DNA from 2 places in the Paenibacillus antri genome. Region 2 is predicted to be linked to the other one. Evidence: riboswitches for the same ligand, from Rfam matches in the RefSeq annotation. Region 2 holds a riboswitch; the other holds the start of a gene.
The links. A riboswitch is a leader RNA that binds a small molecule or an ion and turns the genes downstream of it on or off. The one in region 2 is predicted to bind cyclic di-GMP.

Region 1 (7,331 bases), on a different contig from region 2:
CGTATCCGTCGTGACCGCGTAAAGTTTATTTAGCGTCGGATGCATATGGATAAAGCTCTGCTGTCGGATGCCGGTCGTTGCGATTTCCGTCATGGTCGCCCTTGCATAGGACTTGATATCCGTCCACTGCGAAGAGCCCGACGACACGTAGAAGGTTCCGCTGCGATCGACCGCGATGTCGTACGGATCGATAGCGACGTCCGCCAACGCTTTCGTCTCGAGCGTCGACGCGTCCAAGACGGCGATCGCGCCCGATTGATCCTCCCTGTACGACGAATGCTCGCCTTTCAAAAGCCCGACGTACAACTCCCCGTCGGCGTAAGCGATGCTCTCGGGCGGCAACGGGAGGGCGACCGTAACGATTTCTTCCGTGTCGTAGTTTACGGCGTGCAGCGCTTGTCCTGCCTTATCCGTCATGAAGAGAATCGGTTCGGTCGGATGCTCGATCAGATCCGTCGGCGTAAAGTCCAACGGAATGTGTTTATTGTAATAGGTCGTCGCCCATGCGGCCGCGCTGAACGCCGATTCCGTCATCGCCGCCCCTGCAGTTACCTTATAGTATCTTGTGCTGTGCGGAGCGTTCGTCGGATCGACGACGAGCGGTTCGTCCATCCGCTCGATTCGCGTCTTATTCCCGGTTTCGTCGAGGAACGGCCGGTATTCTCCGTCCTGCGAATCGCTGTAGTACACGTAGTAATATTCCGCGTGTTCCACGGCGTCCCACAGCAATCCCAACTCGGTGTTGGAAATCGCGAATGCCGCGACGTTCTCCGGCGCGTTCAACCGAATGCGTTCGCTGAACCGCTCGAACTTCCATAGCCCCGTCGCTTGGTCCCACACCGCCTCGAATACGATCGTATCCCCATAGAACAGCTTCATCGCGTCGCCGTCCCGCAGCGGTACCGCCCCATCCGCCGGATGACGGTCCAAGGTTGCGACATATCCGTCGTTGATCGCGTAACCGACGGCTTCGGTTCCTCCGTAATAAACGGCCGCGTACACCGATCCGGACACGGTGATCGAGGACAGGAACACGCTAGGATGAGCTTCGCTCGAGCCCTCGCGCGTCGCCGTGTAGACGCCGCCGTCCAGCGGAACGCTCGCTTGGACCGCGAAGATGCCGTAAGTCGCTCCCGCCGCCGTATACACGGCCTCGTAGACGGAGTCCGATACGCTGTTCTTCAACGTCCATCGATGCTGGGTCGCGTCGCCCGGGATGTCGTATGCCGCAACCAGCTTGTCGCCCGTTACGAAGACGGCTTGCGCCGTAGGCGCCGGAGCCTCGGGCTCGCCCGACCCCGGTTCGCTCGGCACGGTCGGCACGGTCGGCACGGTCGGTACGTTCGGCACGGTCGGCACGGTCGGCGCCGTCGGCGACGACCCCTCCGGAGCGCTTACAGGATCGTCCGGCTCCGTACCAACGCCGCCGCTCGCCCCTTCTCCGCCGATGATAATCTCGGTCACCCCTTCGGACAGTTCGTATCGGACTACGGTCTGCTCGAAGCTGACGCCCTCGATGTGAACGGCCGCGAAGAGAATCTTGCCTTCCCCCGTTACCGCGATCGCCGCGTGCACGACGATCTCTTCGACCACGGAGCCTTCCGCAATGTCGATTTTGGCGGCGGAGACGACGGTAACCATACGGAAATCGCCGACGAGACGAACCGAGGCGGACGCTTCGGTCGTCATGACCTCGACCTCGAGGAAGCCCTGCGTCGCGTTGTTTTCCTCCAGCTTTACGCCCGTCTTTACGACAGTGCGATGGATGACGGTGCCGCCTTGCGCGACTAAGCGAACCTCGCCCGTCACTTTCTCGACGATCACGTCGTTCAAGGAGGAGTCGGAGATCACGATGCTGTTCTCCCCGCCCCCGGCGACGATCGTTCTCCCTTCCACCGTCACGCGGTCGAGATACACTTCGCCTTCCCCGATCCCGGGAGCCAAGTACAGATCGCCCTGAATCACCGTGTTTTTCAACGTGACGTCCGGACTGCGGACCGTTACGTTCCCGGCCACGACGGTTTGCTCCTCGTCCTTCCCGAAAGCAGCCGGTTTATGTAGGATCTTGCCCGCCGCCCTGTCCAGCAGCGCGACGGCTTCGGCCCGCGTGATCGGCGACGCCGGACGGAACGCACCGTCGGGATACCCTTGCAAATATCCTTCGGCCGCGATCGCGTCGACGTACCCGATGCTCCACGCCGGGATGTCGCCGCGGTCCGTAAACGCGGACGCAGTCCCGCCGCCTTCCGCCGCCGCTTCCAGCTTCAGCAGCGCAGCAACCATTTTCGCAGCCTCTTGTCTGCTGATTTCGCGATCCGGACGGAACGTGCCGTCTTCGTACCCGGACGCGTATCCGGCCCTCGCGGCCTTCGCGACGTCGTCGGCGAACCATGCGTCCGCTTCGACGTCCAAGAAGGCGGAATCCGAAGCGTGGGCATATCCGTATACGCGATTGACGAGCGCGACGAATTCCGCCCTCGAGATCGTCTCATCCGGACGGACGCTCCCATCGGCGTACCCTTTCACAAACCCGCTGTCGGCCCATTCCGCAAGCTGCTCCTTGGCCCAGCTTTGCTCCATGTCCGTAAATACGGGCGGTTCTTGCGCAACGTCCCCCGCGAGCGCGCTCGCCGGCGCAAGCGAAGCGAGCGACAGGCAGCCCGCCATCAACAGGGACAACAATTTTCTAATAGCCAACTCGGTCTCTCCCTCTCCTGTGTCGAAAATGTAGTCAAAAAAGCAGTCAAAAAAATAGACTCTCCCCGTTACCGGGAACAGTCTATTGTTGCGGATGATGACGATCTCCATCGGTAACCCGGCGATCGTAGCTTATCGGAAGGATAAGCGGTAGACCCGTAGCTTTGCGTCCATTGCTTTCGCAATGTTTGCCTTTAGTTATTTAGTTGCATGCCGAACGTTCCGCAATATTTCTTAAGCTCCATTTTACTGTTGAAGGATGTCGAACGCAATCGATTTTTGCTATATTTTGCAATAATAAAGAAGACCCGAGTCCCCCTTGGGGGCATCGGGTCTTCGCTTCGTTACTTCTGCGTCACTTCGCTGTGCACGGACAGCTCGCCGTCTTTCTCGTCGATGAGCACCGTGTCGCCCTTCTTGATCGTGCCGCGGAGCAGCTCCTCGGACAACCGATCCTCGATGTGCTTCTGGATCGCCCGGCGCAGCGGACGCGCGCCGTACGTCGGATCGAAGCCTTCCTTCGCGAGGAACGCCTTCGCCGAATCCGTCAGCGAGAAGTCGATGTCTTGCGACTTCAGGCGCTTGCGCAGCTCCTCGGACATGAGCGAGACGATCTCCGAGATATGCGATTGCTCGAGCGGATGGAACACGATCGACTCGTCGATCCGGTTCAGGAACTCCGGACGGAAGCTCTTCTTCAGCTCCGCGAGCACCTTCTCGCGCATCGCCTCGTACGCGTTCTTCGTCTGCTGCGCCGCGTCGCCCGTCGTGAAGCCGAGCGTCGCGTTCTTCTTGATCGTGTCCGCGCCGACGTTCGACGTCATGATGATGAGCGTGTTGCGGAAGTCGACCGATCGCCCCTTGGAGTCCGTCAAGCGGCCGTCCTCGAGCACTTGCAAGAGGATGTTGAACACTTCCGGGTGCGCCTTCTCGATTTCGTCGAGCAGCACGACGCTGTACGGCTTGCGGCGCACCTTCTCGGTCAGCTGGCCGCCTTCCTCGTAGCCGACGTATCCCGGAGGTGCCCCGACGAGGCGGGACGTGGAGTGCTTCTCCATGTACTCCGACATATCGATGCGGATGACCGCATTTTCGTCGCCGAACATCGCTTCGGCAAGCGCCCGCGCCAGCTCCGTCTTACCGACGCCCGTCGGTCCAAGGAAGATGAAGGAGCCCATCGGACGCTTCGGATCCTTCAATCCGGCGCGGGAGCGGCGTACCGCTCGAGAAATCGCCTTGACCGCTTCGTCTTGGCCGATGACGCGGTTATGCAAGATTTCTTCCATCTTAAGCAAGCGCTCGGTTTCTTCCTCCGCCAGCTTCACGACCGGGATCCCGGTCCAGCTTGCGACGACCTGGGCGATATCGTCCGGCGTCACCTCGGAGTCCGTGCGGCCTTGCTTTTCCTTCCACTCGTTCTTCGTTTCCTCGAGCTCGTCGCGCAGCTTCTGCTCCGTGTCGCGGAGCGAAGCGGCCTTCTCGAACTCTTGGCTTTGAACGGCGGCGTCCTTCTCCTTGCGGATATCTTCCAGACGGGACTCGAGCTGCTTCAGGTTCGGCGGTACCGTGTACGTGCGCAGGCGCACCTTCGAGCCCGCTTCGTCGATCAAGTCGATCGCCTTGTCCGGCAAGAACCGGTCGCTGATGTAGCGGTCGGACAGGCGCACCGCTTGCTCGAGCGCATCGTCCGTAATTTTCACCCGGTGATGCGCTTCGTAGCGATCGCGCAGGCCGCGAAGAATGAGGATCGCTTCGTCGACCGTCGGCTCGTCGACCGTGATCGGCTGGAAGCGGCGCTCGAGCGCGGCGTCCTTCTCGATATATTTCCGATACTCATCCAGCGTCGTCGCCCCGATGCACTGGAGCTCGCCGCGCGCGAGCGCCGGCTTCAGAATGTTCGACGCGTCGATCGCGCCTTCCGCGCCGCCCGCGCCGATCAAAGTGTGCAGCTCGTCGATGAACAGGATGATGTTGCCCGCTTGGCGGATCTCATCCATGATCTTCTTGAGGCGATCTTCGAATTCGCCGCGGTATTTCGTGCCCGCCACGACGGAGCCCATGTCGAGCGTCATGACGCGCTTGTCGCGCAGCGTCTCCGGAATTTCGTTCGCCACGATGCGTTGGGCGAGACCTTCCGCGACGGCCGTCTTACCGACGCCCGGCTCCCCGATGAGCACCGGGTTGTTTTTCGTCCGGCGGCTCAGCACCTGAATGACGCGTTCGATCTCCTTCGAACGGCCGATGACCGGATCGAGGTTGCCGTCCTTCGCCACCGCCGTGAGATCCCGCGCCAGCGAGTCCAGCGTCGGCGTATTGACGTTCGCCGGCGTATTGCCGTGTCCGCTCGAGGACGCTTCGCTGCTGCCGAGCAGCTGGAGCACTTGCTGGCGCGCCTTGTTCAGGCTTACCCCGAGGTTGTTCAGCACGCGCGCCGCGACGCCTTCGCCTTCGCGAATCAGGCCGAGCAAGATATGCTCCGTGCCGACGTACGTATGGCCGAGCTTGCGCGCTTCGTCCATCGACAGCTCGATGACCTTCTTCGCGCGAGGCGTATATGCGATATTCGTCGGCTGCTCTTGACCGCGGCCGATGAGCGATTCCACTTCGTCTTGAATTTTCTCGAGACCGAGACCGAGACCGATCAGCGCCTTCGCGGCGATGCCGTCGCCTTCGCGAATGAGGCCGAGCAAAATATGCTCCGTGCCGATATTGTTATGGCCTAACCGTACCGCTTCTTCCTGCGCGAGGGCGAGCACCTTCTGGGCGCGCTCCGTGAAACGTCCAAACATCATAAGTAGACACCTCCGAATATATAGAAATGAAATTTACTACCGTCCGCTCGGATTCAGCCGCTCCCGGAACAGCTTCGCGCGATGCGCGTCGCGTTCGTCGGGGCTTAAGGGGCGGCCGTAGTGGTGTTGAAGATAGCCCGGCTGCGTCATCACGAGCAGCTCGTTCATGACCTTCGGCGAGAGCCCCTCGATCAGGCCGAGGTCGATTCCCAGCCGGACGTCGGACAGCCGCTGGGCCGCCTCCTTCGAATCCATGATCTCAGCATAACATAAAATGCCAAACGAGCGTCGAATCCGATCCGTCAATTTCGCGCGGGATTCGTTCAGCAGCTTCTGCCGCGCCGCCTTCTCGTGCTCGATGATTTGCCGGGCGACCCCATGCAGGTTGTCGATGATCTCCTCTTCGGTCTGGCCGAGGGTGATTTGGTTCGAAATTTGGAAGATGTTCCCCATCACCTCGCTGCCTTCTCCGTACAGCCCACGGACGGCGAGGCCGACCTGTTGGATCGCTTGGAGAATCCGATTCATCTGCTGCGTCATGACGAGGGCGGGCAGATGCATCATAACCGAAGCCCGGATGCCGGTGCCGACGTTCGTCGGGCAGCTCGTCAAGTACCCATGCTTCTCGTCGTAAGCGTAATCGACGACCGACTCGAAGATGTCGTCGATGCGTCCCGCGACGTCCCAAGCCTCCTTCAGCTGAAATCCGGGGTACAACACCTGTATGCGCAGATGGTCCTCTTCATTCACCATAATGCTGACCGCTTCGTTGCCGCTGAGAATGACGGCCCCGTTCCGCGCCTCGTTCGCGAGGTTCGGCGAGATGAGATGCTTCTCGACGAGCACTCGCTTCTCCAGCTCGCTCATGCCGGTCAGCGGCACGAGATCGAAGTCGCCGATTACCTTCAGCTCCTCATCCTTCAGCACCGACGCGACGCGATTCAGCACCTCTTCCGACTGCTGATTCGTCGCGAGCATCGGGAACGGTTCGTTGCTCACGTTGCGGGCGATGCGGATCCGGCTCGAGATGACGATGTCCGAATCCGGCCCGTCCGCCTGCATCCAGCTGCTGACCGCATGCTCCGTGTATCTGCTCATGCTCCTGATCTCCGCCTCCTTCCCGCTATAACGCCGACTGCCGCTCAAGCTCGCGGATTTGGTCGCGCAGCTTCGCCGCCGCCTCGAATTCCTCCTGCTCGACCTTAAGGGCCAAGTCGCGCTTCAGCTGCTCGATCTGCCGGCGCAGCTGCACCTTCTTGCCGACCCGCTTCGGCACCTTGCCGACGTGCGTCGTGTTGCCGTGCACGCGCTTGAGCAGCGGCGTCAGCCGATCTTGGAAGTGCCGATAGCATTCCCCGCAGCCGAAGCGGCCGATCTTGCTGAACTGCGCGTACGTCATGCCGCAGAAATCGCAGCGCGGCTGCGCCGCCTTCTGCTGCGCGGTAGCCGGCTTGCCGGTCGGGTCGAGCTCGAGCAAGCCCGAGAGGAGGTTGTGGATCGAGAACCCGCCCGCGGTGCCGGGGATGAGCTCTCCCTTCTCCCGCGCGCAAGGCTCGCAGAAATGAAACTCCGTCTTGTCGCCGTTCACGATCTTCGTAAAATGCAACGTCGCGGGACGCTTCCCGCATTCCTGACAGAGCATACCGTTCGTCCCCTTTCCTTCGGATCAACGTATCGGGCGCATTACTTGGTGAGAAGCGCCACCAGCATCGCCTTCAGCATGCGAGCCCGAACCTCGTCCCGCAGCGGGAGCTTGAGGCCGATCGTCTCGCGATGCATCGCCGCCTTCATGAGGTTCGCCTCGCGGCAGGAGACGAGCTTCGCTTCCTCGAGCCGATAGAT
Region 2 (7,331 bases):
GGCGGCGAAGAATTCGCGGTGCTGCTGCCGGAGACGGACGTGTTCGGCGCCGAGACCGTGGCCGAGCAGCTTCGGACGACGATCGAATCGTTGGCCATACCCCATCCGCAATCGGACGTGCTGCCGGTCGTCACGATCAGCGTCGGCGTCTCCAGCATGACGCGCCCGACCTCGGCCGATATCGTCCCATTCATCGAACGGGCGGATCGGGCGCTGTATGCGGCGAAACGTAACGGCAAGAATCGCGTAGAAGTGTATGATAAGCTTTCGTTCCGTCATGAATAACCGAAACGCACGACTTCCTGAGGAGGCTTCCCGATTGCAAAAGTATAACTTTTTCCGCCCATTGATCATCTTGCTTGTCGCCTTCGCCACGAACAATCTTGCGAAGCTCGTCTGCGCCGCCTTCGGCGTCGATCCGGAGACGACGGAGAGCATCGCCATCGGCGCGATGGTGCTCGCGGCGCTGTTTACGTACACGCGCCTGAACCGGAACCGCGCGAACAAGAAGTAGCATTTACTTCGGCTCCAGACCGAGCCCGCGCGCGAGAAGCTTCCGAAGCGTCGAGGCGACGGCTTCCCCGCTCAACGCCTCTTCGTTGTGCGCCGGCGTGTAACAAGCGACGAACCCTCGGCCGAACGTATGCGACCAGCCTGCGATCGAATCCCCGTCCACGGAGGACGATCGCAGGAAGACGTTCGTATTCGCTTCGTCGCACGAGACGAAGTAATGCTCGTCATACAATTCATAAGCCGCTTCGTCCGCCGCCGTCGGAGAGTAACGCACCTGCTGATGTTGCGCCGGATGGAATTCGAAATATCCTCGAAGCATCTTCACGTAAGGCCCCTCAGGATCGTAACTCGCCAGACCGGAATGCCACGCGAGCCAGCTTCCTCCCGCTTCTACGTAATCCGACGCTTTCCGTTGCAGCGCTTCGCTCATCCAGCGCCGCGGTTCGTCCGCGTTCGGATCGACGCGATCCTCCTTGAACAAGACGACCATCCCGGGACCTTCTCCCAACGCCGCTTCGAATCCCGCTTCCTCGACGAACCGCAATTCTACGTCCTCCAGGCCCGCCGCGGCGAGGCGCAGCGCCGCTTCCGCCCACGACGCACGATGATAATAGTCTCCTACTAGGGCGATTACGGTTTTCTTCGTCATTCGTTTTTGCCGCCTTCCTCCCGCGAGGGAATTTTGCTGTTGAATTCTAGGACGTTGCCGTCCGGATCCGTCGTGAACAATTGGTGCCACCCCGTAATGCTCTGCGGGCGATCGTCGAACGGCCAATCGGCCGCCTCGAGCCGGGCTCTCACTTCCGAGGCGTCGCGCACGCGTACGGCGAAGTGGCCGTCTTTCGAATCGATCGAGAAGGCGCCTCGCAGCGTCTTGGCCTCGTCATGCACGATCAGATGCAGTTGATCCTCCCCGAGCGCATACCACGCGCCGGGGAACGGAAAGGCGGGACGGCCGTCCAATTCCTCGAGTCCGAGCACGCCGCCGTAGAATCGTCTGGCTCGTTCCAGATCGACGACGACGACCGCGACATGATGCAGCGCTTCATACATGGTTCGTTCCTCCCTCAGGTTCCGAGTGCAACGCTTCCATTGTAGCATACAACGTCCGACGAGACGTCCTCGCTCGCCATGTTCCGCTCCCCCGGTTGCAAGCTCCTTCGGAACATGCCAAACAACCCGCACCGCCGAACCGGCGAAACGGGTTGCTCCCAACCAACGTCATTGGCGCTCCGGAACGATCAACGAGAGCCCCCGCGGAACGAGCGTCAGCTCGGTAACCAACGGCTCGGCGGTTTCCCCGTCCACGTGGCAGGCCAGCGTTCGATCGCTCTTCAGACTCAGGCGCGCGCCGCGCAGCATCGTAACATACGGCAGCGAGACATGCGCGCCGCGATAAATGAGCGGGAAGTGGCGCAGCAGCCGCAGCCGCCCGAGGCCGTGCACGACGCACACGTCCATGACGCCGTCCGTCGCGGACGCGCCGGGACAAATATGCATCCCGCCGCCGAGATACGGCAAATTCGCCGCGACGACGAGCCAGACGTCATCGAAGTCGTACGATCGGCCGTCCAATGCGACGTTGACCCGCGCAGGACGATATGCGCCGAGCGCCGCCAGTACGATCAAACCGTAGGAGACGGCGCCCAGTCCGATCTTATTCATCCACCGCTTCCACGGAGAGCCGTTCGACCTCGCGGCCACTTCGCCGTCGAAGCCGGAACCGAACGAATTGACGAAGACGCGCCCGCCCGCGCGGCCGACGTCGATCTCGAGCCGATCCCCGCGCACGAGCGCCTCGACCGCCTCGCTCGGCTCCGAAGGCAGCCCCATAGCCCGCGCGAAATCGTTGCCCGAGCCGGCGCCGATATGCCCGAGCGCCACGTCGCTGCCGAGCAGCCCCGCCGCGACCTCGTTCACCGTGCCGTCGCCGCCGATCGCCGTGATCGAATCGTACGACCGATCCCGGACCATCCGCTGCGCGAGCGCCGTCGCGTGGCCGGACGCCTCCGTCCGAAAGACGTCGTACGGCACGCTTCTTGCCGAAAGCTCCCGTTCGACGGCGGACCAAACCTTCGCCCCTCGCCCGTTGCCGGAAGCGGCGTTCACGATAAACCCAAGCCTTGCCATGAGCAGCGTTCCTCCGTGCGTCCGCGCGTCAGACGAGAATATTGATGTCGAAATCTCCGATCCGCTCGACCGATAACGGGATGCTGACGGCCTTCTTGCCCCAATCGATCGCGCCGTCGCCGACGAGGCTCGGCGGCGTAATGTCGACGGCGATGCCGTTGTGATACAGTATCGTGCTGGCATTGCCGCTGATCATATTGCCCAGCTCCGCTACGGCGCTCCGGCACATGTCGTCGAGCTCCGTGACCGCATATCCTCCGAGCATCGTCGAGACGATATTCATCGCCATCGTGTCGGGGAAGCCGAACAAGATCTCCTTCTCCATCTGGCCGTGGATGCGGATTTTAAGCCATACGTAATCTTCCGTATATCGCATTTGCTTTAGCTGTAATTTGCCCACGGTGGGCTTCACTTGAACGATCGTCTCGAATACTTGTATCGAAGAAGTCAAGAACGGGTTAATGAGTTCGGCCTGCATGAAGATCTCCCCCTCTTTGTCCATTTTCGCAACAAAAAAACGCCCGAATCGCCGGGCGTTCATTCGAGAACGAACGAAACGTCTCCGCAATTTCGGCAACCCAGCTGCCTTAGCTCAGCCTTAGGCCTGTGGCTTTGCGCCCCTACCTTTCGGAAGGTTTGCCTTTTCGATTTAGAAGACTAGTAATATGGGCTTATTCTACCATACAGGTCATACTTTGGCACTATAATAATTTAGTTTGCTTACATTTCCCATTTTATTTGTCGATCAGCTGCACGTCGACGTCGACGAACAGCCGCTGGTTCGGCGTTCCGCGGTAAATCCCCTTCACCGGCACGATATCGAGATAATCGCGGCCGTGACCGAGCTTGATATATCGGCCGTCGACGCGGTTATTGTTCGTCGGGTCGAACCCGAGCCAGCCGGTGCCCGGAATATACGCCTCCACCCATGCATGGGACGCCTGCTCGAAATCGGCGGCGCGCGTCTGCAGATCGCCGATGAAGTGGTACCCGCTCGCGTATCGCGCCGGAATGCCCGATAATCGGCATGCGGCGATCATCAAATGCGCGAAGTCTTGACAGACGCCGGCTCGCCCCTCGAGCAGCTCCGCGGGCGTTGTGCCGATGCGGGTCGCGTTCGGCCGATACTCGAACTCCTCGTAAATCCTGGAGACGAGCTCCATCGTCTGCTCGTAGACGCCCGCGCCAGGCCGCCCGCACGACGCCGCGAACGCGGCCACGTCGTCGTTCGCCTCCGTGTAAGGCGTCGGGATCAAATATTCGGCGTACTTGTTCTGCACGGCGTCGTCCGCGAGCGTCGCCCAATCCTCTTCGGGCGTCAACACTCGCTTGCGCACCCCGTCGTTATCGTGCGTGACGACCGTCGATTCGGACCGAATGACGAGCTCCCGATGCGAGTTATTGACGGTGAACGCATGGATCCGGTTGCCGAAGCCGTCCTCGTAGGTAAGGAGCGGCGCGTTCGGCTCGATCGCGACGGAGTGGTGGTAACAGGATTGCCGATAGTTCGTACGCGGAGCGAGTCGGATTTCATTGACACTGTCCGTGACCGGCTCGTCGTATCGGTACGTGGTGACGTGACAAATTTTGAACTTCATGCGCCCGCCCCCTGCTCCTCGCGAAAGAACGCATTCCCGATCAAGCCTCCGAGCCCGTGGATGACCGTCATGCAATGCACCAGGTTGTCGTGAAGGGAGGCTTCTCCGCCATCGGTTCCTTCCAGCCACGAAAGCTCCGCTCTCGCCTTGACGACGAGCCGGATCGCTTTATCGTACGCCGCGTCGGAGCTTTCGAGATTGCGGAGCGAGCGAAGCTGCCCTTCCAGTTCACCGAGGCCGAATTGCACCGAACGGGGAAACTTCTCGTTGAGGATGAGCAGAGAGACGACGTTTTCCACTGAAAAGAGATCCATATGGAGGCGCCGGAACACGTCCGCGCCGCCGATCGCCCGCACCGCGGAAAACAAGTAAAACTGCGTCTTCTTCGGGTCCTCCAGAATCGAGTGATAGACCGAATCGAACAGCCTTGCCGTATTTTCCGCCCGCTCGAGAAACCGTCCGCTCTCCATCATATGCCAGTGACGGTCCCGCATCATCGTATGATGCGCCGCGCCGTAGAACGCGCCGAGCCATTCCTTCACGCGCTTCAGGAACAAGAACGGCGAATCGAGCAGCAGTTCGTCCGTCTCGTTGCTCTTGAGCCAGAGCGCGAAGCCGTTCAGGATATCCCACAGCTCCTCCGGCAGCCGGTCGCGGATCGCTTTGAGATTCGAACGCGCCTGATGGACGCAGGATTGGATCGAATTCATATGATTCGGATCCAGAATCATGTAGTGCAACACTTCGCGTTCGCCGTACGTGCGATACACCGTTTCGAACACCGCCGGGTCGCCCAGCGCCTGTACGATGCGGATCCACAGCCGCTCGCCCGAAGACGTCTCCTCCCGGATGTGATAGAACGCGTCGATCAAGCGAGCGTGGTTTTCCGCCCGCTCGGTGTACCGCCCGATCCAGAACAACGATTCCGCAATGCGATTCATCATCGCCGCCGCCCCCATTCCGATATATTGGAAAACGTTACGTCCCCAGCACCCATGTGTCTTTCACGCCGCCCCCTTGCGAGGAGTTGACGACGAGCGAACCTTCCTTCATGGCGACCCGCGTCAACCCGCCGGGGATGACGTGCGTCTCTCGGCCCGACAGCACGAACGCCCGAAGATCGATATGGCGCGGGACGAAGCCGCCGTCCCGATAAATCGGCGCCGTGGACAGCTTGATCGTAGGCTGCGCGATGTAATTCGACGGATTCTCTCGAATCTTGACCGCGAACGACGCGATCTCCTCGTCCGTGGCGGTCGGACCGATCAGCATGCCGTAGCCGCCGGAGAGCGACGTCTCCTTCACGACCATCTCGCCGAGCCGCGAGAGCACGAACTCCCGCTCGTCGGGTCTCGAGAGCAGATACGTAGGTACGTTCGACAGAATCGGCTCCTCGTTCAAATAATATTTGATCATGTCGGGAACGAACGTGTAGATCGCCTTGTCGTCCGCCACGCCGGTGCCCGGCGCGTTCGCGATCGCGACGTTGCCCGCGCGGTACGCGTTCATGACGCCGGCTACGCCGAGCAGCGAGTCGGGTCGGAAGGCGAGCGGATCGAGGAAGTCGTCGTCGATCCGCCGATAGATGACGTCGATGCGGCGCAGCCCCGACCGGGTTCGCATGTAGATCTTATGGTCCATGCATACCAAATCTCGGCCTTCGACGAGCTCGATGCCCATCTGCTGGGCTAAATACGTATGTTCGAAATAAGCGGAGTTATAGCTGCCCGGCGTAAGCAGCGCGATCGTCGGGTTCGCACGATCCGAGGGGGACATACGCTTCAGCGCGGCGAGGAAATGATTCAAGCTGTGGTCGACCTCTTCGATCGGATGCGAGAAGTACAGCTCGCGGAACAGCCGCTTCATGATCGAACGCGAGGTGAAGAGGTAGGAGTAGCCTGAAGGCGAACGCAGGTTGTCTTCGAGCACGAAATAATTACCTTGCTCGTCGCGGATCAGGTCGATGCCGGCGCAGGTCGTATAGATGCCGTTCGGCACCTGCAGGCGCATCATCTCCGGACGAAAATACCGGTTCGCGACGATGAGCTTGCGGGGAATGATTCCGTCGTGCAAGATATGCTGCTCGTGATACACGTCGGCCAGGAAGCAGTTCAGCGCCTTCGTGCGCTGCACGAGTCCGCGCTCGAGCTCCCGCCACTCCGCGTTCGGGATAATGCGGGGGATCAGATCGAACGGGATCGTCCGCTCGAGCGGATCCGCTTGACCGGGGTCGTAGAGCGTATAGGTGATCCCTTCTTCGAGCATGCGATCGTTCATCGCGGCTTGCCGGCGCGCCACGATTTCCGGCGTCATGCGCTCGAACGTTCGGCAGACCTCCTCGTAATGCGGCCTGACCCGCCCCCCGGCGTCGTGCATCTCGTCGTAATATGCAGCTGTCGCCGCCGCGAACGGCAACCCGGACTGCGATTGCGATAGGTTCATGCGAACGGCCTCCTCTACTGTATAATGTCATCTACTTTCATATTAATAACAGTAAATGTTATTGTAAATGACATTATTAGAGGAATTTTCAATAATATATTACACACACCTTACGTCAATTAGGATAAATCCGGTTGGTTGCGCTTTCCTCGTCGCGACGCGATGGCGTCGGCCGCCTTTACGATGCCGAGCAGCGCGAAGATCATCAGCAGCGCCACCGCCTCGAGCTCGAGAATGTACCAAGGCCACGGCGCCAATGCGTCGAGCAGCGAGCCCGTCGACGGCTTTCGCGCAAGGAACATGAAATTTTCGCCCGTGATCGCGTTCGCGATGCCCGCGGGGACGGCGAGCGCGTTCAACCAGAGCAGCGATCGGAGCGCGGAATGCCAGGTCGGTCGGATCCCGTCCACCGCGGTAAGAAATACGCCGGCGCTGACGATGCCGATATGCGCGAGGAAGAAGTGAAAGTAACGGAAGTCGGGAAAGCCTACGGTCAAGTACGGCGTCGCCAGCGCTTGCAGCGCGCCTAAGATGCCGAGGAAGAACGAAATCTCTACTAACGTCCGCTTTCGTGTCAACAAAGCGAACACGGAAAACCACAACGTCATTGTGCACAGCTGGAACGGCAGCGCGTAGAGCCCCCAAGCG

Region 1: linked by a shared signal. The riboswitch ahead of FE782_RS30325 (S-layer homology domain-containing protein) and the one ahead of FE782_RS21715 (chemotaxis protein CheX) in region 2 are both predicted to bind cyclic di-GMP.

Annotation. Positions count from the first base shown of each region.
Region 1 covers NZ_VCIW01000034.1:37,063-44,393, forward strand. The annotation lists gene FE782_RS30325 (S-layer homology domain-containing protein) at 1-2,697, opposite strand, end outside; cyclic di-GMP riboswitch class I at 2,807-2,900, opposite strand; gene clpC (ATP-dependent protease ATP-binding subunit ClpC) at 3,042-5,489, opposite strand; gene mcsB (protein-arginine kinase McsB) at 5,526-6,587, opposite strand; gene mcsA (protein-arginine kinase activator protein McsA) at 6,613-7,131, opposite strand; gene FE782_RS30345 (CtsR family transcriptional regulator) at 7,173-7,331, opposite strand, start outside.
Region 2 covers NZ_VCIW01000016.1:163,560-170,890, reverse strand. The annotation lists gene FE782_RS21740 (sensor domain-containing diguanylate cyclase) at 1-285, shown strand, start outside; gene FE782_RS21735 (hypothetical protein) at 320-514, shown strand; gene FE782_RS21730 (ThuA domain-containing protein) at 518-1,162, opposite strand; gene FE782_RS21725 (VOC family protein) at 1,159-1,566, opposite strand; gene FE782_RS21720 (diacylglycerol/lipid kinase family protein) at 1,735-2,643, opposite strand; gene FE782_RS21715 (chemotaxis protein CheX) at 2,672-3,121, opposite strand; cyclic di-GMP riboswitch class I at 3,213-3,294, opposite strand; gene FE782_RS21710 (transglutaminase family protein) at 3,378-4,241, opposite strand; gene FE782_RS21705 (alpha-E domain-containing protein) at 4,238-5,185, opposite strand; gene FE782_RS21700 (circularly permuted type 2 ATP-grasp protein) at 5,220-6,683, opposite strand; gene FE782_RS21695 (YwaF family protein) at 6,803-7,331, opposite strand, start outside.